DNA from 4 places in the Micromonospora sp. LA-10 genome. Region 4 is predicted to be linked to each of the others. Evidence: riboswitches for the same ligand, from Rfam matches in the RefSeq annotation. Region 4 holds a riboswitch; each other region holds the start of a gene.
The links. A riboswitch is a leader RNA that binds a small molecule or an ion and turns the genes downstream of it on or off. The one in region 4 is predicted to bind cyclic di-AMP.

Region 1 (5,790 bases), 1.6 Mb from region 4:
GCTCCACGTCGGAAAAGCCCAGCGTGTTGAGGTAGCTCTCGGTCACCTCGCCGCGTACGCCGATGCTGTGCGACCGGTCCAGCACTGCCTTGCAGAACGCGCGCACCGGCTCGTCGATCGGCCGCAGGTACTCGCGGTCGCCGTCGACGTTGGTCTGCACGCCGACGCCGAGCACCACCACCGGGATCTTCAGCCGTTCGATCAGCCGGGTCAGCGGAGTGAGGCGGTGCATGAAGCTGCGGCGGAAGGCGTTCGCCAGCGGTACGACGAACACGTCGTACCGCTCGTTGATCTCGTCGGCGAGGCGCGGATCGGCCGGGGTGCGGGTCGGTGTGATCTCCGCCGTGGAGGTGGCCAGCAGCTTGTGCGCGGCGTGGCTGAAGACCAGGTTTCCGCTGTTGTCCCCGATCCAGTTGCCGGCGAACGTCTCCTCCGGCGTGAGGACGTCGAACGGGCCCTTGCGGGCGCGGAGCAGGATCCGCTGGTGCATCCGGTTCGCTCACCTTCCGTACGGCACGGCGTGCCGCGGGCGCCGGTCGGGCGCTCGCGCGTGCAGGAACGGAAATCCTATCCGCCGCCGTGCGGGGACCGATCGGCCGTCGGCTCGCCGGGAACGTCCCGGTACTCCGGGGTAGGGTGCCCGGAATGACCAGCGCGCCCACCGTCACCCGTGCCCCGCGGCTGCCGTCGCTGACCGGATTGCGGTGGATCGCCGCGCTGCTGGTCTTCGGTTTCCACGCCGGGACCATGGGGATCGTCGCCGAGCCGCACCTCAAGACCGTGGTGGACAAGGCGTTCAGCCTCGGCCTGTCCGGCGTCGAGTTCTTCTTCATCCTCAGCGGGTTCGTGCTGGTCTGGTCGTACCGCGACGGGGAGCGGGCGTGGACGTTCCTGCGCCGCCGGCTCGCCAAGATCTACCCCAACCACGTGGTGACGTTCGTGGCGGCGCTGGCGGTGGCGGCGTGGTTCGCCGACCCGGTCCTGCCGTGGGCGGCGATCGGCAACTTCTTCCTGGTCCAGGCGTGGATCCCGCTGAACGGCTACTTCTACAGCGTCAACAACGTGAGCTGGTCGCTCTCCTGCGAGCTGGCCTTCTACCTGTGCCTGCCGCTGGTGGTGCCGCGGCTGCGCCGGGCCCGTACCGGGGTGCTCCGGGCCGTGCTGGTCGCGGCGCCGCTGCTCATCCTGGCGCTGTGGCCGGGCCAGGAGCTGGTCCCGGAGGAGCAGCGGTGGTGGTTCACCCAGATCTTCCCGGTGACCCGGTCGCTGGAGTTCTGGATGGGCGTGGCCGCCGCCGAGCTGATGCGCCGCCACCGCTGGCGCGGACCGAACCTCGCCGTCGCCACCGGCATCTTCGTCACCACCTGGGTGGTCGCCGCGCTGTGGATCCCGGCCGAGTTCTGGGCGGCGCTGCTCGCCGTGGCGTACCTGCTGGTCATCGCCGCGGCGGCGGACGCCGACGTGCGCGGCCGGCCCACCCCCTGGCGGTCCCGGCCGATGATCTGGCTCGGTGAGGTGTCGTTCGCCTTCTACCTGGTGCACGTGCTGGTCATGGTCACCGTGCTGCGGCTGACCGGGGACTGGGGCACCGGCCTGCCCGGCTGGCAGGGGCCGCTCGCGGTACTCGGCTTCCTGCTGCTCACGCTCGCGCTCGCCGCCGCGCTGCACCGCTGGGTGGAGCTGCCGATGATGCGCCTGCTCGGTCCGTCCCGCCGGTCCCGCGCGGCGTCGCGCGCACCGGCCGTGCCGGCTCCGCGCGGGCCCGCCGAGGGTGCGGGAACCCCGGCCTCCGACGGCGTCGCGCCGTCCGTCGGCGGTCCGGCCGAGGACATCGAGTACGCCGGGCGGCGTCGCCCGGACTGACACGCGCCCCGGTCGGCCGGTCGATCCGCGACACGCCGTGCGACGGTGCGTCAGTGGGGGATCGGCGGTAATTTGTACCCGTGCTTCCGATCGCGCTCACCTGCCCCATTTGGTGGGTGGCGCGCTGGACCGCCCGGATGCTGGCCAGTCTCGCCGTGGTCGTCGCCTGCTCGTTCGGCGCGGCCACGCTGCCGGCCGGCGCCGCCCCGGCCGCCCCGGCCGTGGTCGCCGGTCCGGCGTACGCGAGCACGCCGGCCGCCGCCCAGCGACCGGAACACGACCGCGCCGCCGAACGGCAGGCTCGTCCCGTCGGCGCGCCCGCCCCACGGGCGACCGACACGCTCCCGGCCGGCCCCCAGCCGGTCCCGGCCGGCCGGATCACCGCGCCGGTCGGCCTGCGGGCCCCGCCCGCCCGCTGATCCGCCCACGGGCGCTCGCCCGTCACCGCACCCACCGAACGTCATCCCGCACCCGCCCCTCGACGGCCCGGCGCACCCGCGCCCCGCCCGGCCGTGCGGAGTCTCCCGCCAGGTTCTTCCCGTGAGGTGCCGACCATGTCGCAGACCGTTCTCTACCACTTCCTCACCGCGGTCCCCGAGGCCGCCGCCATCTGGTCCTTCCTGATGCTGCTCGCGTTCGGCCTGCTCGCCGTGCTGGTGGCCCGGCCCGAGCGGGACGGCGCCGCCGAGGCCGCCGCCGAGCCGGTGGACGCGGACGCCGCGCGCCGCGACGACCTCGTCCGGTACGCCGACGAGGTGGCGGTCGCCGCCGCCGGCGCCGCCCAGACGGCCCGTCGCCGCCGGGAGCGGTGGCTGGCCGCGCAGGACGAGGCGGAACGGGCCTGGACCGCGTACGACGAGGCGGACACCGCCGCGCGCCGCCTGGCCGGGGCCGCCGCGCTGGCCGCCCCGCGCACCCCGCGAACCCCGGCGGAGTACGCGGCCCGGGAGCGCTGGCTGCACCACGCCGCCATGACGGCGCACTGGCGTGGCGACCTGTCCGCCCGCCAGCTCGCCGACGTGCTGGCGCGCCGCAACGGGTGGGACCCGCGCCGGCACCCCGCCGAGCAGGAGATCGTGCTGGCCCGCACCGTCCGGGACCGGCGCCGGGCCGGGTGGGAGAGCGCCGCCGAGCGGGAGCGACTGGCCTGGCGGGACGCCGAACTGGCCGCCGAGGCCGCCCGGGCGCTCGCCGCCGAGGCGTACGCGGCCACCCTGGCGTTGCGGCCCGCTACGGTGTCCCGCGGCGCGGCGACGACGCCCCTGCCGGTCGGCGCGGCCGTCCGCAACGCCCGTTGGCGTCCGGCCCGGGTCGGCTGAGGCGACCGAATTGTTACCGGGAATGTGGTGACCCGGCCCACCCGGTGCGTGGAAACGGGCGTCCGGCGCGGAACAGGGCAGCGGAGCGCGCAATTGCCGGTCGCCGGCTCGCCGTCTGTCCCCTTATCCGCCGCCAGGTCACATCACCACCGCTTGTCCCATTGAGCGAAGTGAGTAACCGGGTGTTCCGAAATCCGTTACCGAAGATCACGTTTACGCAGGTGGGAGCGCTTGGCAGGGGCAGTACCCGCCGGTAGTGTCGGCGCGTCCGGTGCGGTAACCGATCGCAGAATGCGACGCCGCGCCGACCCGCCTAATCGTGTCATCACGAACCGGGGAACCATGAGCACCATCGGGGTGAATCCGCGGCCACTGCCGCGGTAGGGCGTACTTCCCGCCCGAATCCGTCAGCTAACCCGGTCGGCGGCCACGGAAGGAGTCCCATCCTCGTGCCCACCCCTCGATCGTCCCCCCGCCTCCACGGCTCCGCGGTACCCGCGCTCGCCTGACGCGACCGGCACACCGCCCCTGGGCGCCCGGCATCGCGGGCGTACCCGTTCCCCCGGCCCATCCGGCCCTGCAGCACGTGTGGACACCCCGCGTGCCGGGCCGGCGTGTGCCGACACGCCCCCCGTGGAGGATTTTCGTGAAGCACCACCTGAAGCGTCAGCTGCGCCGGATCGCCACCGAACGCCCGTACCAGATCATCGCCGGATCGGCCGCGGCGCTCGTGCTGGCCGCCGGCGCCGGCACCGCCCTCGCCGCCGGTGAGGACGCCCCGGTCCGCCAGGAGAACACCGCCTCGGTCGCCGAACTCGACGCACGGCTCGGCGAGCCCGCCAGCCGGGGCGAGGCGCGCATCGTCGTCCCGCCGGCCTCGCCGAGCGCCGAGCCCAGCGCGTCGCCCAGCGCCTCCCGGTCGGCGAAGAAGGCCGCGCCGGACCCGGACGTCACCAAGGCCGCGCCGAAGCCGCCGTCCAGCAAGTCGCTCGACTACGACTACCAGGCGCAGATCAACTACTACTACTGCGGCCCGGCTGCCGTGCGCAACGCGCTCAGCGCCACCGGCATCGAGCGCAGTCAGGACGCGCTGGCCGGTCCCCTCGGCACCACCGAGATGGGCACCAACTCGGCCGAGGACACCACGCGCGTGCTCAACCAGCAGGTCAAGGGCAACCCGTACCGGACCCGGATGATTCCCGGCTCGGCCAGCCCGGCCCAGATGGACCGGCTCCAGGCCGACGTGGTCGAGGCGATCAGCAACGGCCGGGCGGTCGTCGCGAACGTCGCCGGCACCGCCACCGACACCAACGGCGGCTGGCACTCGTTCCCCGGCGGCCACTACGTCGCGGTGATCGGTTACAAGGACGACGGCCGGACCGTGCGGATCGCCGACTCGGCCGACCCGTCGCTGCCGTCGTACTGGCTCACCACCATCGACCTGGCCCACTGGATCGCCAGCCGTGGCTACTCCGCCTGACCAACCAGCACCAACCGAAGGCCGGCGCCCCTCCCGGGGGTGCCGGCCTTCTCCGTCCCGCCCGCGCCGCGCCCGTCCCCGCCGCGGCTCTCACGCGGCCTCGGCGCACCCCTCAGGCGGCGTTGGCGCGGCTCTCACGCGGCCCCGGCGCGCCGATCTTGGACTTGTGGCGCCTGGTATGCCCGGCTCACCCGCTATGGGAGGCACCACAACTCCAAGATCGACGGTGAGAGGGCGGGAAGTGCAAGATCGACGGGCGAGGGCGAGGGCGAGGGCGAGGGCGAGGGCGAGGGCGAGGGCGAGGGCGAGGGCGAGGGCGAGGGCGAGGGCGAGGGCGAGGGCGAGGGAGAGGGAGAGGGAGAGGGAGAGGGAGAGGGAGAGGGAGAGGGCGGGCGAGCGCGGGGCGAGCGCGGGGCGAGCGCGAGAGCGGCGCGCGGGGGCGGGGGCGAGCGGCGTGGGGGCGGGCGGCGTGAGGGCGGGCGGCGTGAGGGCGGGCGGCGTGGGTGGCGGGTCGGGGGTTCGGTCTCGCGTGTCCGGGGCGGGCGGTGGCAGACTGCGCCAATGGGCGATGCGACGGGGAACCGGCACCTGATTCTCCTGCACGGCATGGGCGCCACCGGCGAGGTGTGGCTGCCCTGGGCGCCACTGCTGGAGCGCCGCTGGCCCGGGCGCTGGCTCGCCCCCGACCTGGCCGGCCACGGCTGGTCGCCGCCGCTCGACGGCTACTCGTTCGAGGCCCTGGCCCAGCGCGTGGCCGACGGGCTCGGCCCGGTCCGGCTGGGTCCGGACGACCGGCTGGTGCTGCTCGGGCACTCGCTCGGCGGGGTGGTGGCGCTGGCGCTCGCGGCCCGGCAGCGGGCTCTTCCGGTCGACGCGGTGGTGGGGCTCGGCATCAAGGCGGTCTGGTCCCCGGCCGAGCTGGCGAAGGCGGCTGAGCTGGCCGCCCGGCCGGTCACCTGGTTCGCCACCCGCGACGAGGCGGCCCGCCGCTACCTGCGGGTGTCCGGGCTCGCCGGGCTGTTCGCGCCGGACCATCCGGTGGTGGAGGCGGGGCTGCGGCGGGTGGACGGCCGCTGGCGGCTGGCGATGGACCCGGCCGCGTTCGCGGTCGGCGAGCCCCGGTTGCCC
Region 2 (5,790 bases), 460 kb from region 4:
GATCCGGTGGCCGAACTGGACCTGCACGTACCGGTTCTTCCCGCGTACCACGGTCCGGTCACCCGGGGCGGAACCGTCGAACGAGACCGCCCGGTAGTACTCGCCGGGCAGCACCCCGCCGACCGCGTACCGCTGGCCGGCGGCGAACGTGTACTGCAGCGGCGAGATGGTCTGGTACGGGATGGTGTCCGGGTAGGCGGCCTGCTCCGGGTAGGCGCGGCCGTACACCGGGATGGTGGCCTTCCCGGGCCTTGGGGTCACCACGAAGCCGGTCGCCCACTTGGCGGTGGGCGCGGAGGCCGGGTTGAGGAACCACGCCTTCTGGCCGAGGTACCAGATCGCCGTCCAGTCGCCCTGCCGGCCGGCGAGCGCGTACGTCTGGCCGGCGGAGGCGCGGGCGCCGTGGTCGGAGATGTACATGGTGTCCGGCGTGCCGTCCGGGCGCAGCCCGAGGTCGTTGACGAGCGGGGCGTCCGGGCTCGGCGCGGTCCGCAGGATCACCGCGGAGGAACCGCGCGACGGGCACGGCTCGGCCGGCGGCCGGGGCGTCGGGACGCCGGGCGGCTGCTGGTTGCAGCCGGTGAACGCGGGCCGGTTGGTGGCGAAGTCCGGGTCGATGGTGACCAGGCCGGTGCGCGCCGTGCCGGTGCCGCGGAACGGTGCCTTCATCAGGTCGAAGTAGTGCGACCAGTCCCAGTACGGTCCCGGGTCCCAGTGCATGCCGCCCACGTTGGCGGCGGTGATGCCGGGCACGTTGTCGTGGCCGATGATGTGCTGCCGGTCCATCGGGATGCCCAACTTCAGCGCCAGGTGGCGGACCAGCTTGGCGGAGGTGCGGTACATCGCCTCGGTGTACCAGGTGCCCTGGCCGGCGAAGCCCTCGTGCTCCAGGCCGATGGACTTGGCGTTGACGTACCAGTTGCCGGCGTGCCAGCCGACGTCCTTGGTCTTGATGTGCTGGGCGATGTAGCCGTCCACCGAGCGCAGCGTGTAGTGCCAGCCCAGGTAGTCGGCCCGCTTCACCAGGTCGACGCTCGGGCCGAAGTAGCCCTCGGTGTCGTGGATGACGATGTACTCGATCTTCTGCTGCTTCGGCCGGTCGCCCAGGTCGTGGTTGCCGTAGTCGCCCGGGTCGTCGCTGAGCTGCTCGTAGGGCGCGGGGATCCACTCGCAGGCCAGCCGCACCGGGCACTCCAGCCCGTCCGGTCGCTCGGCGTTGCGCAGGCCGAGGCGGGCCAGCCGGGAGCGGTCGGGCTTCGCGGCGGTGGCGGCGAGCGTGACCCGCTGGCCGTCGTCGGTGGTCCGGGTGGCGCCCTGGCCGAGCTGGTCGTAGACCTCGTCGGCGAAGGCCGCCGCCCCGTCGGCGGTGTCCGCGCCGGAGTAGCGGGCCACCGCGGCGTACCAGGCCGCCGGGTCGGTGCCGGCGCCGACCGGCCCGCCCAGAGCCTTCTGGTACGACGCCAGCAGCGCCGCGCCACCGCGGATGTTCGCCGCCGGGTCGGTCCGCAGCGTGCCCGCGTCGAGCCCGGTGAGCGCGGCGGCGGCGTCGAGCGTCTGGAGCGAGGCGCTCGGCAGCGGGGTCTCCCGCTTCGGGGCCGCAGCGGTGGCCGGGTCGAGCTTCAGCGGGCGGGAGTCGTCGCCGCGCGGGTCCTCGTCCTCGTCGACGTGGGCGCTGCCCGGTGTGGCGAGGATGTGCGCGGCGTCGGTCAGGTGCATCGGGCCGTAGCCGCCGCTGGTGCTGGGCTGCCCGGTGTGGGTGTCCCAGCGGGACTCCAGATAGGAGACACCGAGCAGTACATTCTGCGGCACGCCGTACTCGGCCGCGGCGGCGGCGTACTGTTGTTGGCGGTCGCCGGCGGGCGCTGTCGCGTCCGGCGCGGCGACCACCGGGCCGGTGGTCGCCAGCGCGGTGGCCGTGGCCACGGCGGCGGCGAGCAGTATTCGTCTGCCCGACGGCGGGGCGGAGAGGTGCATCGAACCTCCTGGACAGGGATGGGGGTCACTGCGTTCCCACCCTCACTCCGCGCACCCGCGAGGGTCAATACCTTTCCGCCAGGTAATCAAGATTGAAAGAAAATTTCGCCTCCGTGCGGGAGTGCGCCCGTCATTGCGTACGGAGTGTCACGCCGCTGGAAGTTGCGGATCGATAACGGTGGTCCCTACTCTGGTCAATCGTCGGCTGCATGTCTCACCGTCCAACCCGGTCGGTGACGGACCGACACCGCCGAGTCGCCCACGGGCGAGCCGGGGAACCAGGTACCTGGGGTGAATCCGCAGCGCTGCTGCGGTAGGGCGGCTCCCTTCCCGCCCGAATCCGTCAGCTAACCCGGTAGGCGGTACTGAAGAAGGAGTACGGACGCCCGGTGGCACTCCATGCCCCGCGGCCGTCGTCGAGCCGGTCCACCGACCGGTCCAGCGCCGCGCCGCGTTCCCGCAGGTCCCGCTTCACCACCGCCCTCGCCGCGCTGGTCGGCACCGCCGTCGTTCTGACCGGCGGCGCCACCGCGGCACACGCCGAACCCTCGGTCACCGAGATCGAGGCCCAGATCGACCGCGACTGGAACAAGCTCGAACCGGTCATCGAGCAGGTGAACGCCGTACGCGAGCAGCTCGCCGCGCGGCGCAAGCAGGCCGACGCGCTCGGCCGCCAGATCGCACCCCTCCAGGCCCGGGTGGACGCCGCGCTCGGCCAGGTCGGCGGCCTCGCCGCCGACGCCTACAAGGGCGACAACCTCTCCACTGTCAACGTGCTGCTCGGCAGCCGCTCGCCCGGTGAGCTGGTCAACGGCCTGGAGCTGCTCGACCGCTTCGCGCACCGGCAGCACGAGCAGGTGCGCTCCGTCGCCGCGCTGCGCGACGAGCTGGCGGCGAAGAAGAAGCCGCTGGACGAGATGATCGCCGGCCTGGCGCGCACCGAGGCCCAGCTCGCGGCGAAGAAGAAGCAGATCGACGCCGAGATCGCCAAGCTGCAGAAGCTGCGGCTCAAGGTGTACGGCAAGGGCGGCGGCGGCCCGCTGCGCCCGGCGCCCTGCCCGGCCGGCTATCCCGGCGGCCCGGCCGGGGCGGCGGTGAAGTTCGCCTGCGCCCAGATCGGCAAGATCTACGTCTGGGGCGCCGCCGGCCCGGACCACTTCGACTGCTCGGGTCTGACCCTGGCGGCCTGGGCCAAGGGCGGGGTGTCGCTGCCGCACAACGCGCGCCAGCAGCATGCCGTGACGAAACGGATCAGCCGCGCCGACCTGCGCGCCGGTGACCTCGTCTTCTACTACAGCGACCTGCACCACGTGGCGATGTACGTGGGTGACGGCTGGGTGGTGCACGCCTCCCAGTCCGGCAAGCCCATCACCATGAAGCGGGTCGACGACGGCGACATCAACAGCTACGGCCGGCCCGGCTGAGGTGTAAGGAAGGGCCCCCTCTTAACGCCTCCGGTAGAGGAGGGGGCCCTTCTTAACAACTGCGGACGCCGTCAGCGCGTCGGCCAGGTGCGCCAGCTCTGCCAGGAGCGGCTCGGCGTCGGGCCGCGCTGCCCCTGGTAACGCGACCCGTAGACGGCCGAGCCGTACGGGTGCTCGGCCGGCGAGGAGAGCCGGAAGATGCAGAGCTGGCCGATCTTCATGCCGGGCCAGAGCGTGATCGGCAGGTTCGCCACGTTCGACAGCTCCAGCGTGACGTGACCGGAGAAGCCCGGGTCGATGAAGCCGGCGGTCGAGTGGGTCAGCAGACCCAGCCGACCCAGGCTCGACTTGCCCTCCAGTCGGCCGGCGAGCTGGTCGCCCAGCGAGATCACCTCGAGCGTGGAGGCGAGCACGAACTCGCCCGGGTGCAGCACGAACGGCTGCCCCTCCGGCACCTCCACCATCGAGGTCAGGTCGTCCTGCTGGATTGACGGGTCGATGTGTGTGTAGAGGTGGTTGTTGAAGACCCGGAACAGCCGGTCCAGGCGTACGTCGATGCTCGACGGCTGCACCAGCGTGGGCTCGAAGGGCTCCAGCGCAAGCGTGCCGGCCTTGATCTCGGAGACCAGGTCGCGGTCGGAGAGCAGCATCGGAACACCATAGCGACCGGTATGGGTGACCTGCGTGTCGCACTACATCTTCGTACACGTGTTCGATAGGATGTCCGCATGGCTTCCTGGTCCGAATTCGCCGCCGACGAGCCCCGCCTCGCCGACGAGATCCGCCTCCTGATGCAGCAGTACGGGCCGGGCTTCGGCTACCTCGCCACGGTCCGCGCCGACGGCGGCCCCCGCGTCCACCCGGTCTCCCCGGTGATCACCGACGACGGCCTCTGGTGCTTCGTCATCGACTCGCCCAAGCGCCGCGACCTCGAACGCGACGGCCGCTACGCGCTGCACTCGTTCCCGCCGGAGGAGAGCGACGACGAGGCGTACATCGCGGGGCGCGCGCGGCCGGTGACCGACCCGGCCACAGTGACCCGTCTGGCCCGGATCGCCCGGGCGTCGCCGCATGGCGACTGGCGGCTGTTCGAGTTCACAGTCGAGGCGGCGATGCTGACCCGGCGCGACCCGGTGGCCCAGCCCGGCGCCGCCCCGCCGCAGGTGCGGGTGTGGCTCGACCCGCTCGGAGCCGAACCGGCCCGGCGTGAGCCGGTGACCGCGGAGGGCCGGCGCGGTCGGCACGGCTTCGACACCCGCCGCCCGGCCGCCTGACCACAAACCCGAAACGAACGGTGCCGGCCCCGTCCGAGGACAGGGCCGGCACCGGTACGTGGTGCGAGGCGGTCAGGCCGCGCGGTAGGCGTTCCACGCGGTGAGCATGCGGCTCGCCTGGCCGGCGGTGAACTGGTACATGCAGGAGTCGTACGTGTAGTCCATGAAGTTGGTGATCGGGTCCTTGCCGGCGGTCGAGCAGGTGTCGCGGCCGGTCGGGCACTGGTACGCCGGGGACGCCTCGGCCGGGGTGTCGGAGACGCTGTCGCCCGAGCCGGAGCAGCCGCCCTGGAAGGTGTGGTAGAGGTTCAGCCAGTGGCCGACCTCGTGCGTGCCGGTGTCGCCCTGGTTGTAGTTGGTCGACGTGCCGCCGGGCAGCGACTCGCTGAGCACGACCACGCCGTCCATCTTGTCCAGCGTCCGCTTCGGGAACGTGGCCCAGCCCAGCAGGCTGTCGCTCAGTTCGCCGAGGTAGATGTTCAGCGTGTTCTTGCCGCCCTCACGCAGCGAGGTCTTCATCGAGCGCTCGGCGGAGGAGCCCTGCACGATCGGGTACCACGACGGGTTCGTCACCCGGTTGATCTTCGTGAGCTGGAACCCGAAGGCGGTGGCGGCGCCGCCGGTCGAGCCCGCGTACGACTGGTTCAGCACGGTGATCTGCTGGTTGATCATCGAGTCCGGGATGTTGCCGCCGGCCCGGGTGCTGTTCTCCTGGATGACGTGCACGACGACCGGGATCGTCACGGTGGCCAGCGGGGTGACGGCGCCGGCCCGGAAGCTGGCCCGCTCGCGCTGCGCCGCGGCGAGGTCGGCCTCCCGGTCCTGGACCTGCTTGGCGGTCAGGTGGTTGGGGTCGAGCTTGGCGTTGCCGCCCTTCGCGACGCGGGCGTTCGCGTGCTCGTCGGCGTGGGCGTCAGCAGGCTCGGCGCAGACGCCGGCCGGGGCGGCCGAGAAGGCCGAAGCAGCGGGGACGACGCCGACGGCGGCGGTGCTGAGCAGCAGCGCGAGGGTCGACGTCGCGACACCGGCGGTACGCCGGGTCAGCAGGTTGGGACGGAGTCCCATGGGCCCACCTCTTTCTGACGGCGTGGCAGGGGGTGTGTCACGCCGGTGCGGAA
Region 3 (5,790 bases), 3.0 Mb from region 4:
GAACGACGCCTCGCGCAGCAGGAGCAGCGTGGTGCGGTTGCCGACCACTTCCAGCGCCCGGGCGATGGAGCAGTTGGCGGTGGACCAGGAGTCACGCTGCGCAAGGAGGTCCGTCATGGCGTCGACGGTACGCCCCTGACTTAGGAAAGCAAAAGTCAGCTACCTCACAGCTGGCCGGGGAAGAACCCGTGCCGGGCCAGCGGCTCGACGATCTGGTGCTCCTCGTACGACAGGTGCGACAGCAGCGTGTCGGTGAGCAGGTCCACCGCCTCCTGGAGTTCGGTGAGGTCGCCGGGCCGCCGGACCAGCTCCACGAGCGCCCGGTCGACGCTTTCCACCACGCCGTGGATCACCACGTGCTCCTCCTCGAGGCGGTCCAGCACCGCTGCCAGCCCTGCCTCGGAGCGGCGTAGGTGCGGGAAGACCGAGGCGTCCTCCAGCCCGTGGTGCTGGGTGACCATGGTGCAGTACGCCGCGCAGTACGCCCCGAGCGTCCAGTTGTTCTGCCGCATGGTCATCTCGTTCAGCGCGGCCCGCGCCCGGCCCGGCGAGACGGTGCCTCGCTTGACCTGTTCCAGCAGGTCGCGCACCTGGGCCAGCTCCTGGCGCAGATGGTCGTGCACGTCCACCAGGTGCTGCCCGGCGGCCTGTCCCCGGGGCGGGTAGACCTGTCCGGCCGGTGGCGGCGGGGCGGTCGGCCGGGTCGACTCGTCCCAGGGGCGGCGCGCGCTCAGGCGTACCCCCGGGTCGGGGGTGGGGGTGACCGCCAGCGTGGCCGGGCCGCCGGTGGCGGCCGTCTCGTCGGCGACCGCGCGGGCGCCGCTGCCCGGCGCGGTGCGCTCGGCGGCGACCAGCTCCCGCACCGCGGGCGCGACCTCCTGGGCGAAGATCTGGATCGCGCGCGGCTCGTCGCTGCCGAGGATGAACGTGGTGACGCCGTGCTCCAGCGTGAGCCCGGCCAGCTCCTCCACCCACTGCTCCGGCGGACCGGTCAGGAATCCGGCCGACGAGCGGGCGAACGTGCCGTTGACGTTGAGCATGCGGCGGATCTCGGCCGGGTCGCGCCCGGCGGCCTGCGCGCCCTCGTCGACGAGCGCGTTCAGGGCGGGCAGCTCGTCCGGCCCCTTGGGCAGGTAGGACAGGGAGGGCAGCCAGCCGTCCGCGGCGCGGCCGACCAGGCGCAGCATGCGCGGCTTGTACGCGCCGACCCAGATGCCCACCTGATGCGCGGGCGCCGGACCGCGCTTGGCGCCGACCACGCGGTAGTGCTCGCCGTCGACGCGGATCATGCCGCGCCGGTCGGTGTCCCAGACCTCGCGGATCACCCGGATCGCCTCGTCCAGGGCATCGACCGCCGCGCCGGGGGACAGACGCCGTCCGCCCGTGGCCTCGATCGCGTCCCAGAACGCGCCCGCGCCGAGTCCCAGCTCGACCCGGCCGCCGGTGAGCAGGTCCAGGCTGGCCACGCTGCGGGCCAGCACCACCGGCTGGCGCAGCGGCAGGTTGAGCACGTTGCCGGCCAGGCGGATGCGCTCGGTGGCGGCGGCCACGTAGGACATCAGCGTCCAGGTGTCCAGGAAGCCCGGCTGGTACGGATGGTCCTGGAACGTGACCAGGTCCAGCCCCACCTGTTCGCAGAGCGTGGCCAGCGCCACCACCTGGTCGGGCTGCCCGGCGGCGGGGGTGATGAAGCCGCCGAAGGTCAGCTCGTGTCCGTTATCGGTCATCCGTCACGCCTCCCGTGATCTTGCTCAGCCCTGCCACCGTAGCTCCACCGGTGGTAGCCCGGCCGGGTGAACAGGGTCACAAGAAGTGGACGATCGTCGCAAACCGTCCCTAGCGTCGGTTCCGTTCGCATTCGTGGACACCGCAGGCCGGAAACGCCTAATCCCGCCGCCGGCCGCGGTTACCGGACGTCGTGCGGGAGCGGGGGAACCACACGTTCCACGGTGCATCGTCACCTCGGGGTGAAGCCGCCACCGGCGGCCGGGCTCCTCGGCCCGAACCCGACAGCTCACCTCGTCGGCGTGGAGGAATCCACATGGCAACTGAATACTCAGCCCGAGGCCGCCGTACCGCTCTCGGAGCGGTCCTGGCCGGCGCCGCCGTCGGCGCCGCGACCCTGTTCGGCCCGGCCGCTCCGGCCAGCGCCGGCGTCAACTGGGACGCGGTCGCGCGCTGCGAGTCCGGCGGCAACTGGAAAATCAACACCGGCAACGGGTACTACGGCGGGCTCCAGTTCTCCCGCGCCACCTGGAACGGCTACGGCGGGCAGAAGTACGCCGCCCGCGCCGACCTGGCCAGCAAGTCCGAGCAGATCGCCGTCGCGGAGAAGGTGCTGCGCGGGCAGGGCATCGGCGCGTGGCCGGTCTGCGGCAAGAAGGGCGGCTCGGCGAGCGCCGCCGCGACCCGGTCCGAGCGGGCCACCCCGAAGAAGACGGCCCCGAAGAGGACCACCTCGACGAAGGCAACCCCGAAGCGGACCGCCGCGCCGGAGCGGGCCGCGACGAAGGCGGCGCCGCGGCCGTCGTCCAATGTCGGGACGTACGTGGTCCGGCGCGGGGACACGCTGTCGGAGATCGCCGTGGCGCAGCGCGTCGACGGCGGCTGGCGTGCCCTGCACGAGCGCAACCGGGCAGTGGTCGGCGACGACCCCGGCCTGATCTTCCCCGGTCAGCGGCTGCGTCTGCGCTGACCTGATCCGGACGCCCGGCCGGTTCGCCCCGGCCGGGCGTCCGGCTGTCCGCGACACGCCGTGTGGCCGGTGTCCGGCCTGCTCCCGGCGCCGGGACACGGCCCGCGACGGCCGGTGATCGCGATTCGTCGGAGCCGGTTGCTAGGGTCACCGGTGCTCGGCTAAGACGTGAAGAAAGCGCGGATATGACCAACGACCCGTTCTCGGCGGCCGCGAGCCTCGACGAGCTGCTGACCCGCACGCAGCAGGCGCTCACCGCGATGCGTTCCCGGGCCTCGGCGCACGCCGACGGCGAACCGGCCGACCTGCTGCGCGCCGAGGGCACGGCCGCCGGTGGGCGGGTCCGCGCGGTCGCCGTCCAGGGTGGTCGGCTGGATTCCGTGACGATCGACCCGGAGCTGGCCGACGAGCCCCTCGACGTCCTCGGCGGACACCTCGTCGCCGCCGCCAACGCCGCGCTGTCCGAGCTGGACGCCCAGGTCAGCGCGTCGGCGCGGGCCGACGCCGACGCGCTCGCCGCCCGACTCGGCAGCATGGGCGACCAGGCCGAGCTGTTCGGCCGCGCGATGCACGAGGCGGCCGCCCGGATCCACCGCGACCGCGGCACCTCGTCCCAGGCCGGGCGCGCGGTCTGACCCGACGGCCCACGCCCCGGCACGACGCGGCGCCGGCCACGCGCGTGACGCGGCATCGCCCCGGCACCGCCCCGGCACGACGAGGCGCCGCCCCGGCACGCGGCTCCGGCCGGAGACGACGAGGCGGCCTGACACGACGAGGCGGCTGAGACGACGAGGCGGCCGGCCGCCGGGAGGACGACGACCGGCCGCGCTACGCCACGGTCAGCTCAGGGTGACCGCGGTGTCGTCGACGACGAAGGACGTCTGCAGAGAGCTGTCCTCCACGCCGCTGAACGAGATGGTCGCCGTGGTGCCTGCGAGCGACGAGACGTCGAAGGACCGCTGCACGTAACCGGTGGCCTTGTTCAGGTTGGAGTAGGTGGCCAGCGTGGTGCTGCCGGCCTTGACGGTGAGCTTGTCGTACGCGGTGCTGGTGGTCGACTCCGCGCTGTCGATGTGCAGCCAGAAGCTCAGTGTCGCCCGGCAGCCGGCCGGGATCGTCACCGACTGGCTCAACGTGTCGGTGTGCGACGAGCCGTACCCGTCCAGCCACGCCTTGTACGAGCCGCCGTGCGCCGCCTGGCCGCTGTCGGTGGTGATGACGCCGGACGAGGCGGTCCAGCTCACGTTGCCCGACTCGAAGCCGGGGTTGGCGAGCTTGTTGCCGGAGCAGCCGCCCGACGGCGGGGTGGTGGTGGCGGTCGGCGTGGGCGTCGGCGTGCCGCCGGCGCAGGTCGGCTCACCCGACTGGGCCGGTACGCTGACCGCCGCCCAGGCCGCCTTGACCGCGTTGAACTCGGTGCAGCTGCTCGGGTAGAGGTTCTTCGCCGCCTGCAACGTCCAGACGCGGTACTTCAGGTAGGACGAGGACGAGGTCTTCAGCAGCATGGCGTTGTACATGATCTTGATGGCCTTCTGGATGCCCAGACCGGCCACGCTGCTGCTGTTGCAGGTCGAGCTGGACGGCTGCCCGTTGGTCGGGCTGCTGCCGTTCGCGAGCAGGTAGAACCAGTGGTTGCCGGGGCCGGCCGCGGCGTGCACCTCGGTCGACGGGATGCTGCTGGAGTAGCAGTTCGGGTCGCCGAGCGCCGACGGGTTGTACATGTTGCGGATCGGGCCGGAGCCGACCAGGTTGATCTTCTCGCCGACCAGGAAGTCCGGCGCGTCGTAGCTGGACGGCTCGTTGGCGAACCACTCGGTGGCCGCGCCGAACGTGTCCGCGACGAACTCCTGCGTGCCGCCGCCGGAGATGCCGCCGGGGGTGTTGTCGTCGATGCCGTGGCCGATCTCGTGCGCCACCACGTCCAGCGAGCCGATCCACTGGCCGGCGGTGTTCTTGCCGATCTGCACCTGGCTGCCGTCGTAGTAGGCGTTCTGGTCGTTGAGGCCCACCCGGATCGGCCAGTAGCCGCCGTTGCCGTTGGCGCCGTTGCGGCCCAGCCACTGGGCGAGCATCTTGTGCTCGGTCTGCGCGGAGAACAGCGCGTCCACGCAGCCGGTCTCCTTGTTCGTGGCGGTGCCGTTGCCCCACACGTCGTCGGATCCGCTGAACGTGGTGTTGTTCGCCGAGTCCTGGCAGCTCAGGTTGGTGACGGTCGGGTCCTTCATGGTGTACGTGGAGCCCGACTGGGTGGTGTTGAGCGTGAGCGGGCTGGGCCCGTTCCAGGCGCCGGTGCCGGTGCCGCGTACCACGTGCTCCTGCTTGCGCAGGACCGCGCCGGTACGGGCGTCGACGTCGACGGTGAGCCGGCTGGGGCCGTCCGCGCTGGTGCCGCGTACCGTGGTCTCCCAGGCCAGCGCCGGTGCGGCGCCGAGCGTGTAGACCACGAGCGTGGTGCCCTCGACGGCGCTGACCGTCTTGAGCTGGGCGCGCGCCGTGGTCGCGGCGGCGGCCGGGGTCAGCGCGGGCGTGGTGGCGAGAGCGCCGATCGGCCGCTGCTGCGCCACCGAGGCGTACTTGAGGTTGCCGGCCGAGTCGGTGGCGAGCACGAAGTCGCCGCCGATGACGGGCAGGCCCTTGTAGGTGCGCTCGTACGGCACGTACTGGGTGCCCTCGGAGGAGATGACGGGCTTCTGGACGAACGCGTCGTCGGCGCCGGCCTGGAGGTAGGCGGGGCGGTTCGCGACCAGGGCGCGGGTCGAGTCGGCGGCGGCCGCTCGGGCCTGGGCCGGATTGGGGGCGGCGGGCCCGGGTGGCGCGGCCTGCACGGCTGCGGCGGTGCCGGCGGCGATCACGCCGGCCGCAGCCGCGCCGGTGAGCGCGGCGAGGCGAGGTGAGAGTTTCACGGGGGTTTGCTCCTGTTCTACAGGCGCGCCGCACGGAGCCCGGTGGGGACGGGCGGCGCGGTGGTGGGAGGCAGGGTGACGGCCGGTCACCGGAGCTGCCGGCGTGGCTCCGGGTCGACAGATCGACCGTCGCGAGTCGCCGGGGGTCGGCGGCTCGCTGGTGCACAATCACACGTCGTAGGAGCCGGGAGC
Region 4 (5,790 bases):
CGGAAGCGCCCCTTCGGGTTGATCGTGTACTCGTTGCGCCGCCCCACCCGGGTGCGGCGCAGGTAACCCCCGGCCTCCAGGTCGGCGACGATGGCCTGGGCCGCCCGTTCGGTCACGCCCACCTCGTCGGCCACGTCCCGCAGCCGCGCGGTGGGGTTGCGCGCGATCGCCAGCAGCACATGCCCGTGATTGGTGAGGAAGGTCCAGTTACGGCGGCTCCCGTCCTCAACTGGTGTGGTCGCCATGGTGGTCATGCTATGGCCATCGACGGGCTCGCCCGAATCGGACGCGGCCCGGCACGGGAAAGTATGAAATGCGTATCACGAATCTTGACGTGCCCCACACGCCGTGTGACCGTGAAGTCGCGAGGCCGTACGGCCTGGTCGTTCCCCCAGGTAGACGAGGTGAGGCAGATGACGCCGAGAAGCCCGGAGCAGGCGCTCGCGGAGCTGCGCGCCGGTAATCACCGGTTCGTCACCGGCGTGCCGCAGCATCCGAATCAGGACGCCGGGCACCGGGCGGCGGTGGCCGACGGCCAGCACCCCTTCGCGGTGATCGTCGGCTGCTCCGACTCGCGGCTCGCGGCGGAGATCATCTTCGATCGCGGCCTCGGTGACCTCTTCGTGGTGCGTACCGCCGGGCACACCGCCGGGCCCGAGGTGCTCGGCAGCGTCGAGTACGCGGTCACAGTGCTGGGCACGCCGCTCGTGGTGGTGCTCGGGCACGACTCCTGCGGCGCGGTCCAGGCCGCCCGGGAGGGGGTGCGGACCGGCGCCGCCCCGGCCGGGCACCTGGGCGCGGTGGTGGACGCGGTCTCGCCCAGCCTGCTGCGGGCCGCCCGGCAGGGGATCGAGGACCTCGACGGCATCGTCGACGTCCACATCGCGCAGACCGTGGAGACGCTGCTGGCCCGGTCCACCGTGCTGGCCGAGCGGGTCGCGGCGGGGCGGTGCACGGTGGTGGGGATGTCGTACCGGCTCTCCGGCGGCCAGGTGCGGACAGTGGCGCAGGTCCCGGCGTCACTGCCCGCTCCCTCGGCGCCGGCGGACGCGGACGCGGCGCTGGCCGGCTGACCGCGGCGCCGGACGACGAGAAGGGGCCGCCCGCGGGCGGCCCCTTCTCACTGCGTCCAGGTCAGAGCATCGACATGTGGACGTGGTCGGTGTGGTTCGACGGTCCGCTGTACGAACTCCAGCCGGTGGCCGGGAACCAGATCTGCCGGTTCCAGATGACGTAGTAGATGCCCAGCCGGTCGGCGTTGCGGATGAGGAACGCGGCCACGTCGTTGCCGTACTTGCGGGTGTCGTTGTTGTGCCAGGGCGCGAAGCCGCTGTTCTGCAGCGACCAGTCGCACGCCTTGCCCTTGGGGTGCTCCCACGGCCCGCCCGGCCGGTAACAGCCCACGAAGCGCGTGTAGCCGGCGCGCCGGACCTCCTTGTAGGCGTGCAGCGTCCGCGGCGTGACGCAGCCCGAGGTGGTCGGGTCGCTCTCGCTGCACGACTCGGCCTTCCAGCCGCCGTCGGCGGTGCGGCCGGGGCCGATCTTGGCGACCGGTGAGGTGGCGTCGACCAGGCCGCCGGTGAAGCCGAGGCCGCCGACGAGCTTGAGGGCGCGCTCGGCCTGCACCTTCTCACGCTCCATCGCGTTCTTCTGCTTCTCCTGCTCGCGTACCTCGGCGTCGAGCGCGATCTTGGCCGTCTCGGCGCGGTTCTTGACCGCGTTGATGGCGGCCAGGCGCTGCGCGTTGAGGAGGTTCAGCTCGTCCAGGGCGTTGACGCGGCGGACGAACGAGTCGGGCGAGTTGCTTTCCAGCAGCATCGCCATCGCACCCATCCGGCCGGTCCGGTAGGACTGGGCGGCGAGCTGGTTGACCTGCGGGCTGAGCGCCTCGAGCTCGGCCTGTGCCGTCTGCACCTCGGCGGCCAGCCGCCGCTGGCGGTCCTGCGACTTGGCCAGCTTCGCCTTCGCCTGGAGGAAGTTGCGGTTGGCGTTGTTGATCGCCTCGGTGATGAGTGGTGGTTCGCCGTCCTCCTCGTGCCCGGACGGCTTCGGGGCCGCCGCGGCGGCGGGGGCCGCCATCGCCGAGTTCGGCCCGGCCAGCACTGCCAGCGAGGCCAGCACGGCCACCAGGGGTGTCAGCCAGCGGCGCAGGGGTGGCGTCACAGTGTTCCCTTCCGTCGGCCGCCGACCGGGTTAGCTGACGGGTTCGGGACGGAAGTGGCCCCTACCGCTCGCGCGGATTCACCCCTTGTACCTGGTTCCCCGGCTCGCCCGCAGGCGATTGGGCGGCGGCACCGCTGGCGCCGGTGCGCGCCTTCGGCGGTGACCGGCAGCGAGGTTACCCGACAGCACTCCTGCGGATCTACGTCCGGAAGCCGACCAATAGCGAGATTTCGCCGTGGCGTGCCGTGACCAGCATCGCGTTTGAAATCGATGGTCACCGTGCGGAGTGTCACCATGTCGCCTCCGTGCTTTTTCCGCCGCCGAGCGCCTCCAGCGCGTCGTCGCGTCCGCCCGGCGGACGGGGCGCGGGGGCCGCCGGCGCCGCGCCGGGCGCGCGCCGTCCGGCGGTGGTCACGATCGCGGCCAGCGCGGTCGTCAGCGGTACGGCCGCGATCAGGCCGAGCGTGGCCACCGCGCTGCGGACGATCTCCTGGGCGAGGAACTCGCTCGTGAGGATCTGGCTCACCGGGCGGGAGTCGGCGACCAGCAGGAGCAGGAGCGGCAGCGAGGCGCCCGCGTACGCCAGCACGATGGTGTTGACGGTGGACGCGATGTGGGCGCGGCCGACGCGGGTCGCCGCCCGGTAGAGCTGCCGCCGGGACAGTCCCGGGTTGGCGTGCGCGAGTTCGGTGACGGTGGCCGCCTGGGTGACTGTGACGTCGTCCAGCACGCCCAGCGAGCCGATGATGATGCCCGCCAGCAGCAGCCCGTGCAGGTCCACGTCGGCCTGGAACATGGACAGGGTGGTGGCGTCCTCGCTGCCGAAGCCGGTCAGGTGGGTGGCGGACGTGGCGAGCAGGCCGAGCACACCGGTGATCACCAGGCTGCCGAGCGTGCCGAGCACCGCCACCGACGTCTGCGCGGTGACCCCGTGCGTCAGGTAGAGCACCACGAACATGATCAACGCGGCGCCCACGATAGCCACCAGCAGCGGCGGCTGGCCGCCGCCGATGCCGGGTAGCACGAAGCCGAGCAGGATGGCGAAGCTGGCCGCCAGGCCGCCGAGCGCGGCGAGCCCGCGCCAGCGCCCGAACGCCACGATGGCGGCGGCGAAGAGGACCAGAAGCCAGATCAGCGGGGTGCCGCGCTGGTGCTCGGCGATGTTGTAGGACTTCACCGAGGGGTCGGCCGGGTCGATCAGCTCGACCAGGACGATCTTGTCGCCGACCTCGACCCGTGGCGCCCCCGGCCCGGCCGGCAGCGGCGTCTCGACCTGCCGGCCCGCGTCCGGGCCCTGCTCGGCGGTGACGGTCACGGTGCCGCAGGGCCCGCCCGCGCCCTCCGGGGCCTCCGGGGTCGGCGGGCAGGGCTCGGTGACCACCCGGGTCACGGTGCCGTGGTAGCGGGGGACGTCCGCGCCGCCGACCGGCTCCCGGTCCTGCCGGGGCCAGAGCACCAGCGCCGCGATCACGGTGAGCGCGAACAGCGGCACCACCGTGGCGACGAGCAGCCGGCGTACGCGCGGCGGCGTGGGCGGTGCGGGGCGGGTGTGGTCGGCACCCAAGGCGTCTCTCCCAACGGTCGCGGCGACGCCTGGTCCGCCGGACCGGTGTGGTCACCGGGCCGGCGCGGACGTGTCGGCCACGTCCGGGTCGTCGTCCGGCCATGGTAGGCAGCCCGGCTGGGCGCACCCGGGCACCGTGGCCGGTGCCGCGCGCCCCGCTCGGGTCAGGTCAGGCCGGCCCGGCGTCGCCGGTACTCGTCCTCGTCGATCTCGCCGCGCGCGTACCGCTCGTCCAGGATGCGCCGGGCCGTCGTCGGGCCCAGGTACTGCGGGCCGGTCCACCGCACAGCCGCCCAGACGAGCCCTGCCAGCACCGCGAGCACCAGTAGGGACCAGATCCACATCCAGCCCATCATCGGGCTCTGCCACATCATCGGGCCGCCCTCCGTCCGTCGCCGCGGGTCCGCCGGGGTCGGCCTGCCCGCCACTTCGACGGTACGACCGGCCCGACGCGTCGGCGCGGGTCGATGTGCCCGGCTCCGGGGGCCGGAGGTCCCGCTCAGCCGCGCTTCATCAGGCGGCCGACGGCGGCCATCATCTCGGTCGCCATCTCGTCGGCCCGGCCCTCGGCGGCGCCCTCGTGCATGCAGTGCCGCGCGTGGCCGTCGAGCAGGCCGAGGCCGACCTTGTCCAGCGCCGCCTGGATGGCCGAGATCTGGGTCAGCACGTCGATGCAGTAACGGTCGTCCTCGACCATCTTCTCGATGCCCCGGACCTGACCCTCGATGCGGCGGAGCCGGGCGAGGAGTTGGTCCTTGCTGGCGGTGTAGCCCCGGGTCGGGCTGGACGGCGCGGTCATGGAAACGAGGATAGCGTACCCCTCGGGGGTATGCTAACGTTCCGGCAGTACCCCCAGGGGGTATAAGATCGGAGGGCGAGATGGAGAGCACCTACCAGGTGAGCGGCATGACCTGCGGCCACTGCGTCAACTCGGTGAGCACCGAGCTGAGCGCGCTTCCGGGCGTCACCGACGTCCAGGTCGACCTGGCCACCGGCCGGGTCACCGTCACCAGTCAGAACCCGCTGGACGCGGACGCCGTCCGGGCGGCGGTCGACGAGGCCGGCTACGACCTCGTCGGTGCGTGACGGGTCCACGGACCCGCAGGAGCGAGGAGAAACCATGAACACGGCGACGAAGCTCAGCGGCTTCGCGCTCGGCCTCGTGGCGGTCTTCGGCGCGGCGTACGGGATCGGCAACCTGGCCGATCCCGTCGCCCCGGCCGCCGAGGCCCGCCACGACGACAGCGGCAGCGACCACGGGACCGGCGACACCGGTCACGGTGACGAGAACCACGCGGGCGGCGACGCCGCGCACCTGCCCGGCGGGCTGCTCGTCTCCGAACGCGGCTACACGCTCCAGCCCACCACCACGGCGGCCGGGCAGTTCGCCTTCCGGATCACCGGCCCGGACGGCACGCCGGTCACCCGCTTCGAGGTGGCCCACGACAAGCGCATGCACCTGATCGTCGCCCGGCGGGACCTCTCCGGGTTCCGGCACGTCCACCCGGAGATGGCCGGCGACGGCACCTGGTGGGTCGCCTCCCCGCTCGACGGCCCCGGCGTCTGGCGGGCGTTCGCCGACTTCACGCCCGAAGGCGGCGAGCCGCTGACCCTCGGCCTGGACGTCACGGTCTCCGGCGAGCTGGCCGCCCGGCCGCTTCCGGCGCCGGCGACCAGCACCACCGTCGACGGCTACACCGTCACCCTGACCGGCGCGCCGGAGCCGGGCCGGACGAGCCGGCTCACGCTCTCCGTCAGCCGCGACGGGCGGCCGGTCACCGACCTTCAGCCCTACCTCGGCGCGTACGGGCACCTGGTGGCGCTGCGGCAGGGCGACCTGGCGTACCTGCATGTGCACCCGGAGGGCACGCCCGGCGACGGGCGCACACCCGCCGGTCCGGCGATCACGTTCGCCGCGGAGGTGCCCTCGGCCGGGGCGTACCGTCTCTACCTGGACTTCCGGCACGGCGACACGGTGCACACCGCCGAGTTCACCGTCCTGGCCGGCGACCAGACCGCGCCGGCGCCCGCCGCGCCGGCACCCACCACCGCACCGACCCCGG

Region 1: another riboswitch for cyclic di-AMP. It lies ahead of ACSDG8_RS07045 (C39 family peptidase); the one in region 4 lies ahead of ACSDG8_RS14515 (coiled-coil domain-containing protein).
Region 2: another riboswitch for cyclic di-AMP. It lies ahead of ACSDG8_RS16840 (C40 family peptidase); the one in region 4 lies ahead of ACSDG8_RS14515 (coiled-coil domain-containing protein).
Region 3: another riboswitch for cyclic di-AMP. It lies ahead of ACSDG8_RS00510 (transglycosylase family protein); the one in region 4 lies ahead of ACSDG8_RS14515 (coiled-coil domain-containing protein).

The regions. Positions count from the first base shown of each region.
Region 1 is NZ_CP195710.1:1,512,626-1,518,415, reverse strand. Features, by position in the region: gene ACSDG8_RS07065 (polysaccharide pyruvyl transferase family protein) at 1-490, opposite strand, end outside; gene ACSDG8_RS07060 (acyltransferase family protein) at 646-1,863, shown strand; gene ACSDG8_RS07055 (hypothetical protein) at 1,944-2,282, shown strand; gene ACSDG8_RS07050 (hypothetical protein) at 2,418-3,182, shown strand; cyclic di-AMP (ydaO/yuaA leader) riboswitch at 3,483-3,623, shown strand; gene ACSDG8_RS07045 (C39 family peptidase) at 3,829-4,662, shown strand; gene ACSDG8_RS07040 (alpha/beta fold hydrolase) at 5,224-5,790, shown strand, end outside.
Region 2 is NZ_CP195710.1:3,552,612-3,558,401, reverse strand. Features, by position in the region: gene ACSDG8_RS16845 (N-acetylmuramoyl-L-alanine amidase) at 1-1,974, opposite strand, end outside; cyclic di-AMP (ydaO/yuaA leader) riboswitch at 2,213-2,351, shown strand; gene ACSDG8_RS16840 (C40 family peptidase) at 2,364-3,398, shown strand; gene dcd (dCTP deaminase) at 3,470-4,048, opposite strand; gene ACSDG8_RS16830 (pyridoxamine 5'-phosphate oxidase family protein) at 4,127-4,672, shown strand; gene ACSDG8_RS16825 (zinc metalloprotease) at 4,745-5,737, opposite strand.
Region 3 is NZ_CP195710.1:112,433-118,222, forward strand. Features, by position in the region: gene ACSDG8_RS00500 (winged helix-turn-helix transcriptional regulator) at 1-117, opposite strand, end outside; gene ACSDG8_RS00505 (LLM class flavin-dependent oxidoreductase) at 165-1,727, opposite strand; cyclic di-AMP (ydaO/yuaA leader) riboswitch at 1,872-2,043, shown strand; gene ACSDG8_RS00510 (transglycosylase family protein) at 2,042-2,695, shown strand; gene ACSDG8_RS00515 (YbaB/EbfC family nucleoid-associated protein) at 2,881-3,330, shown strand; gene ACSDG8_RS00520 (M4 family metallopeptidase) at 3,535-5,598, opposite strand.
Region 4 is NZ_CP195710.1:3,094,108-3,099,897, reverse strand. Features, by position in the region: gene ACSDG8_RS14525 (helix-turn-helix transcriptional regulator) at 1-254, opposite strand, end outside; gene ACSDG8_RS14520 (carbonic anhydrase) at 414-1,073, shown strand; gene ACSDG8_RS14515 (coiled-coil domain-containing protein) at 1,135-2,163, opposite strand; cyclic di-AMP (ydaO/yuaA leader) riboswitch at 2,168-2,298, opposite strand; gene ACSDG8_RS14510 (YibE/F family protein) at 2,453-3,727, opposite strand; gene ACSDG8_RS14505 (SHOCT domain-containing protein) at 3,892-4,101, opposite strand; gene ACSDG8_RS14500 (metal-sensitive transcriptional regulator) at 4,227-4,526, opposite strand; gene ACSDG8_RS14495 (heavy-metal-associated domain-containing protein) at 4,607-4,813, shown strand; gene ACSDG8_RS14490 (hypothetical protein) at 4,848-5,790, shown strand, end outside.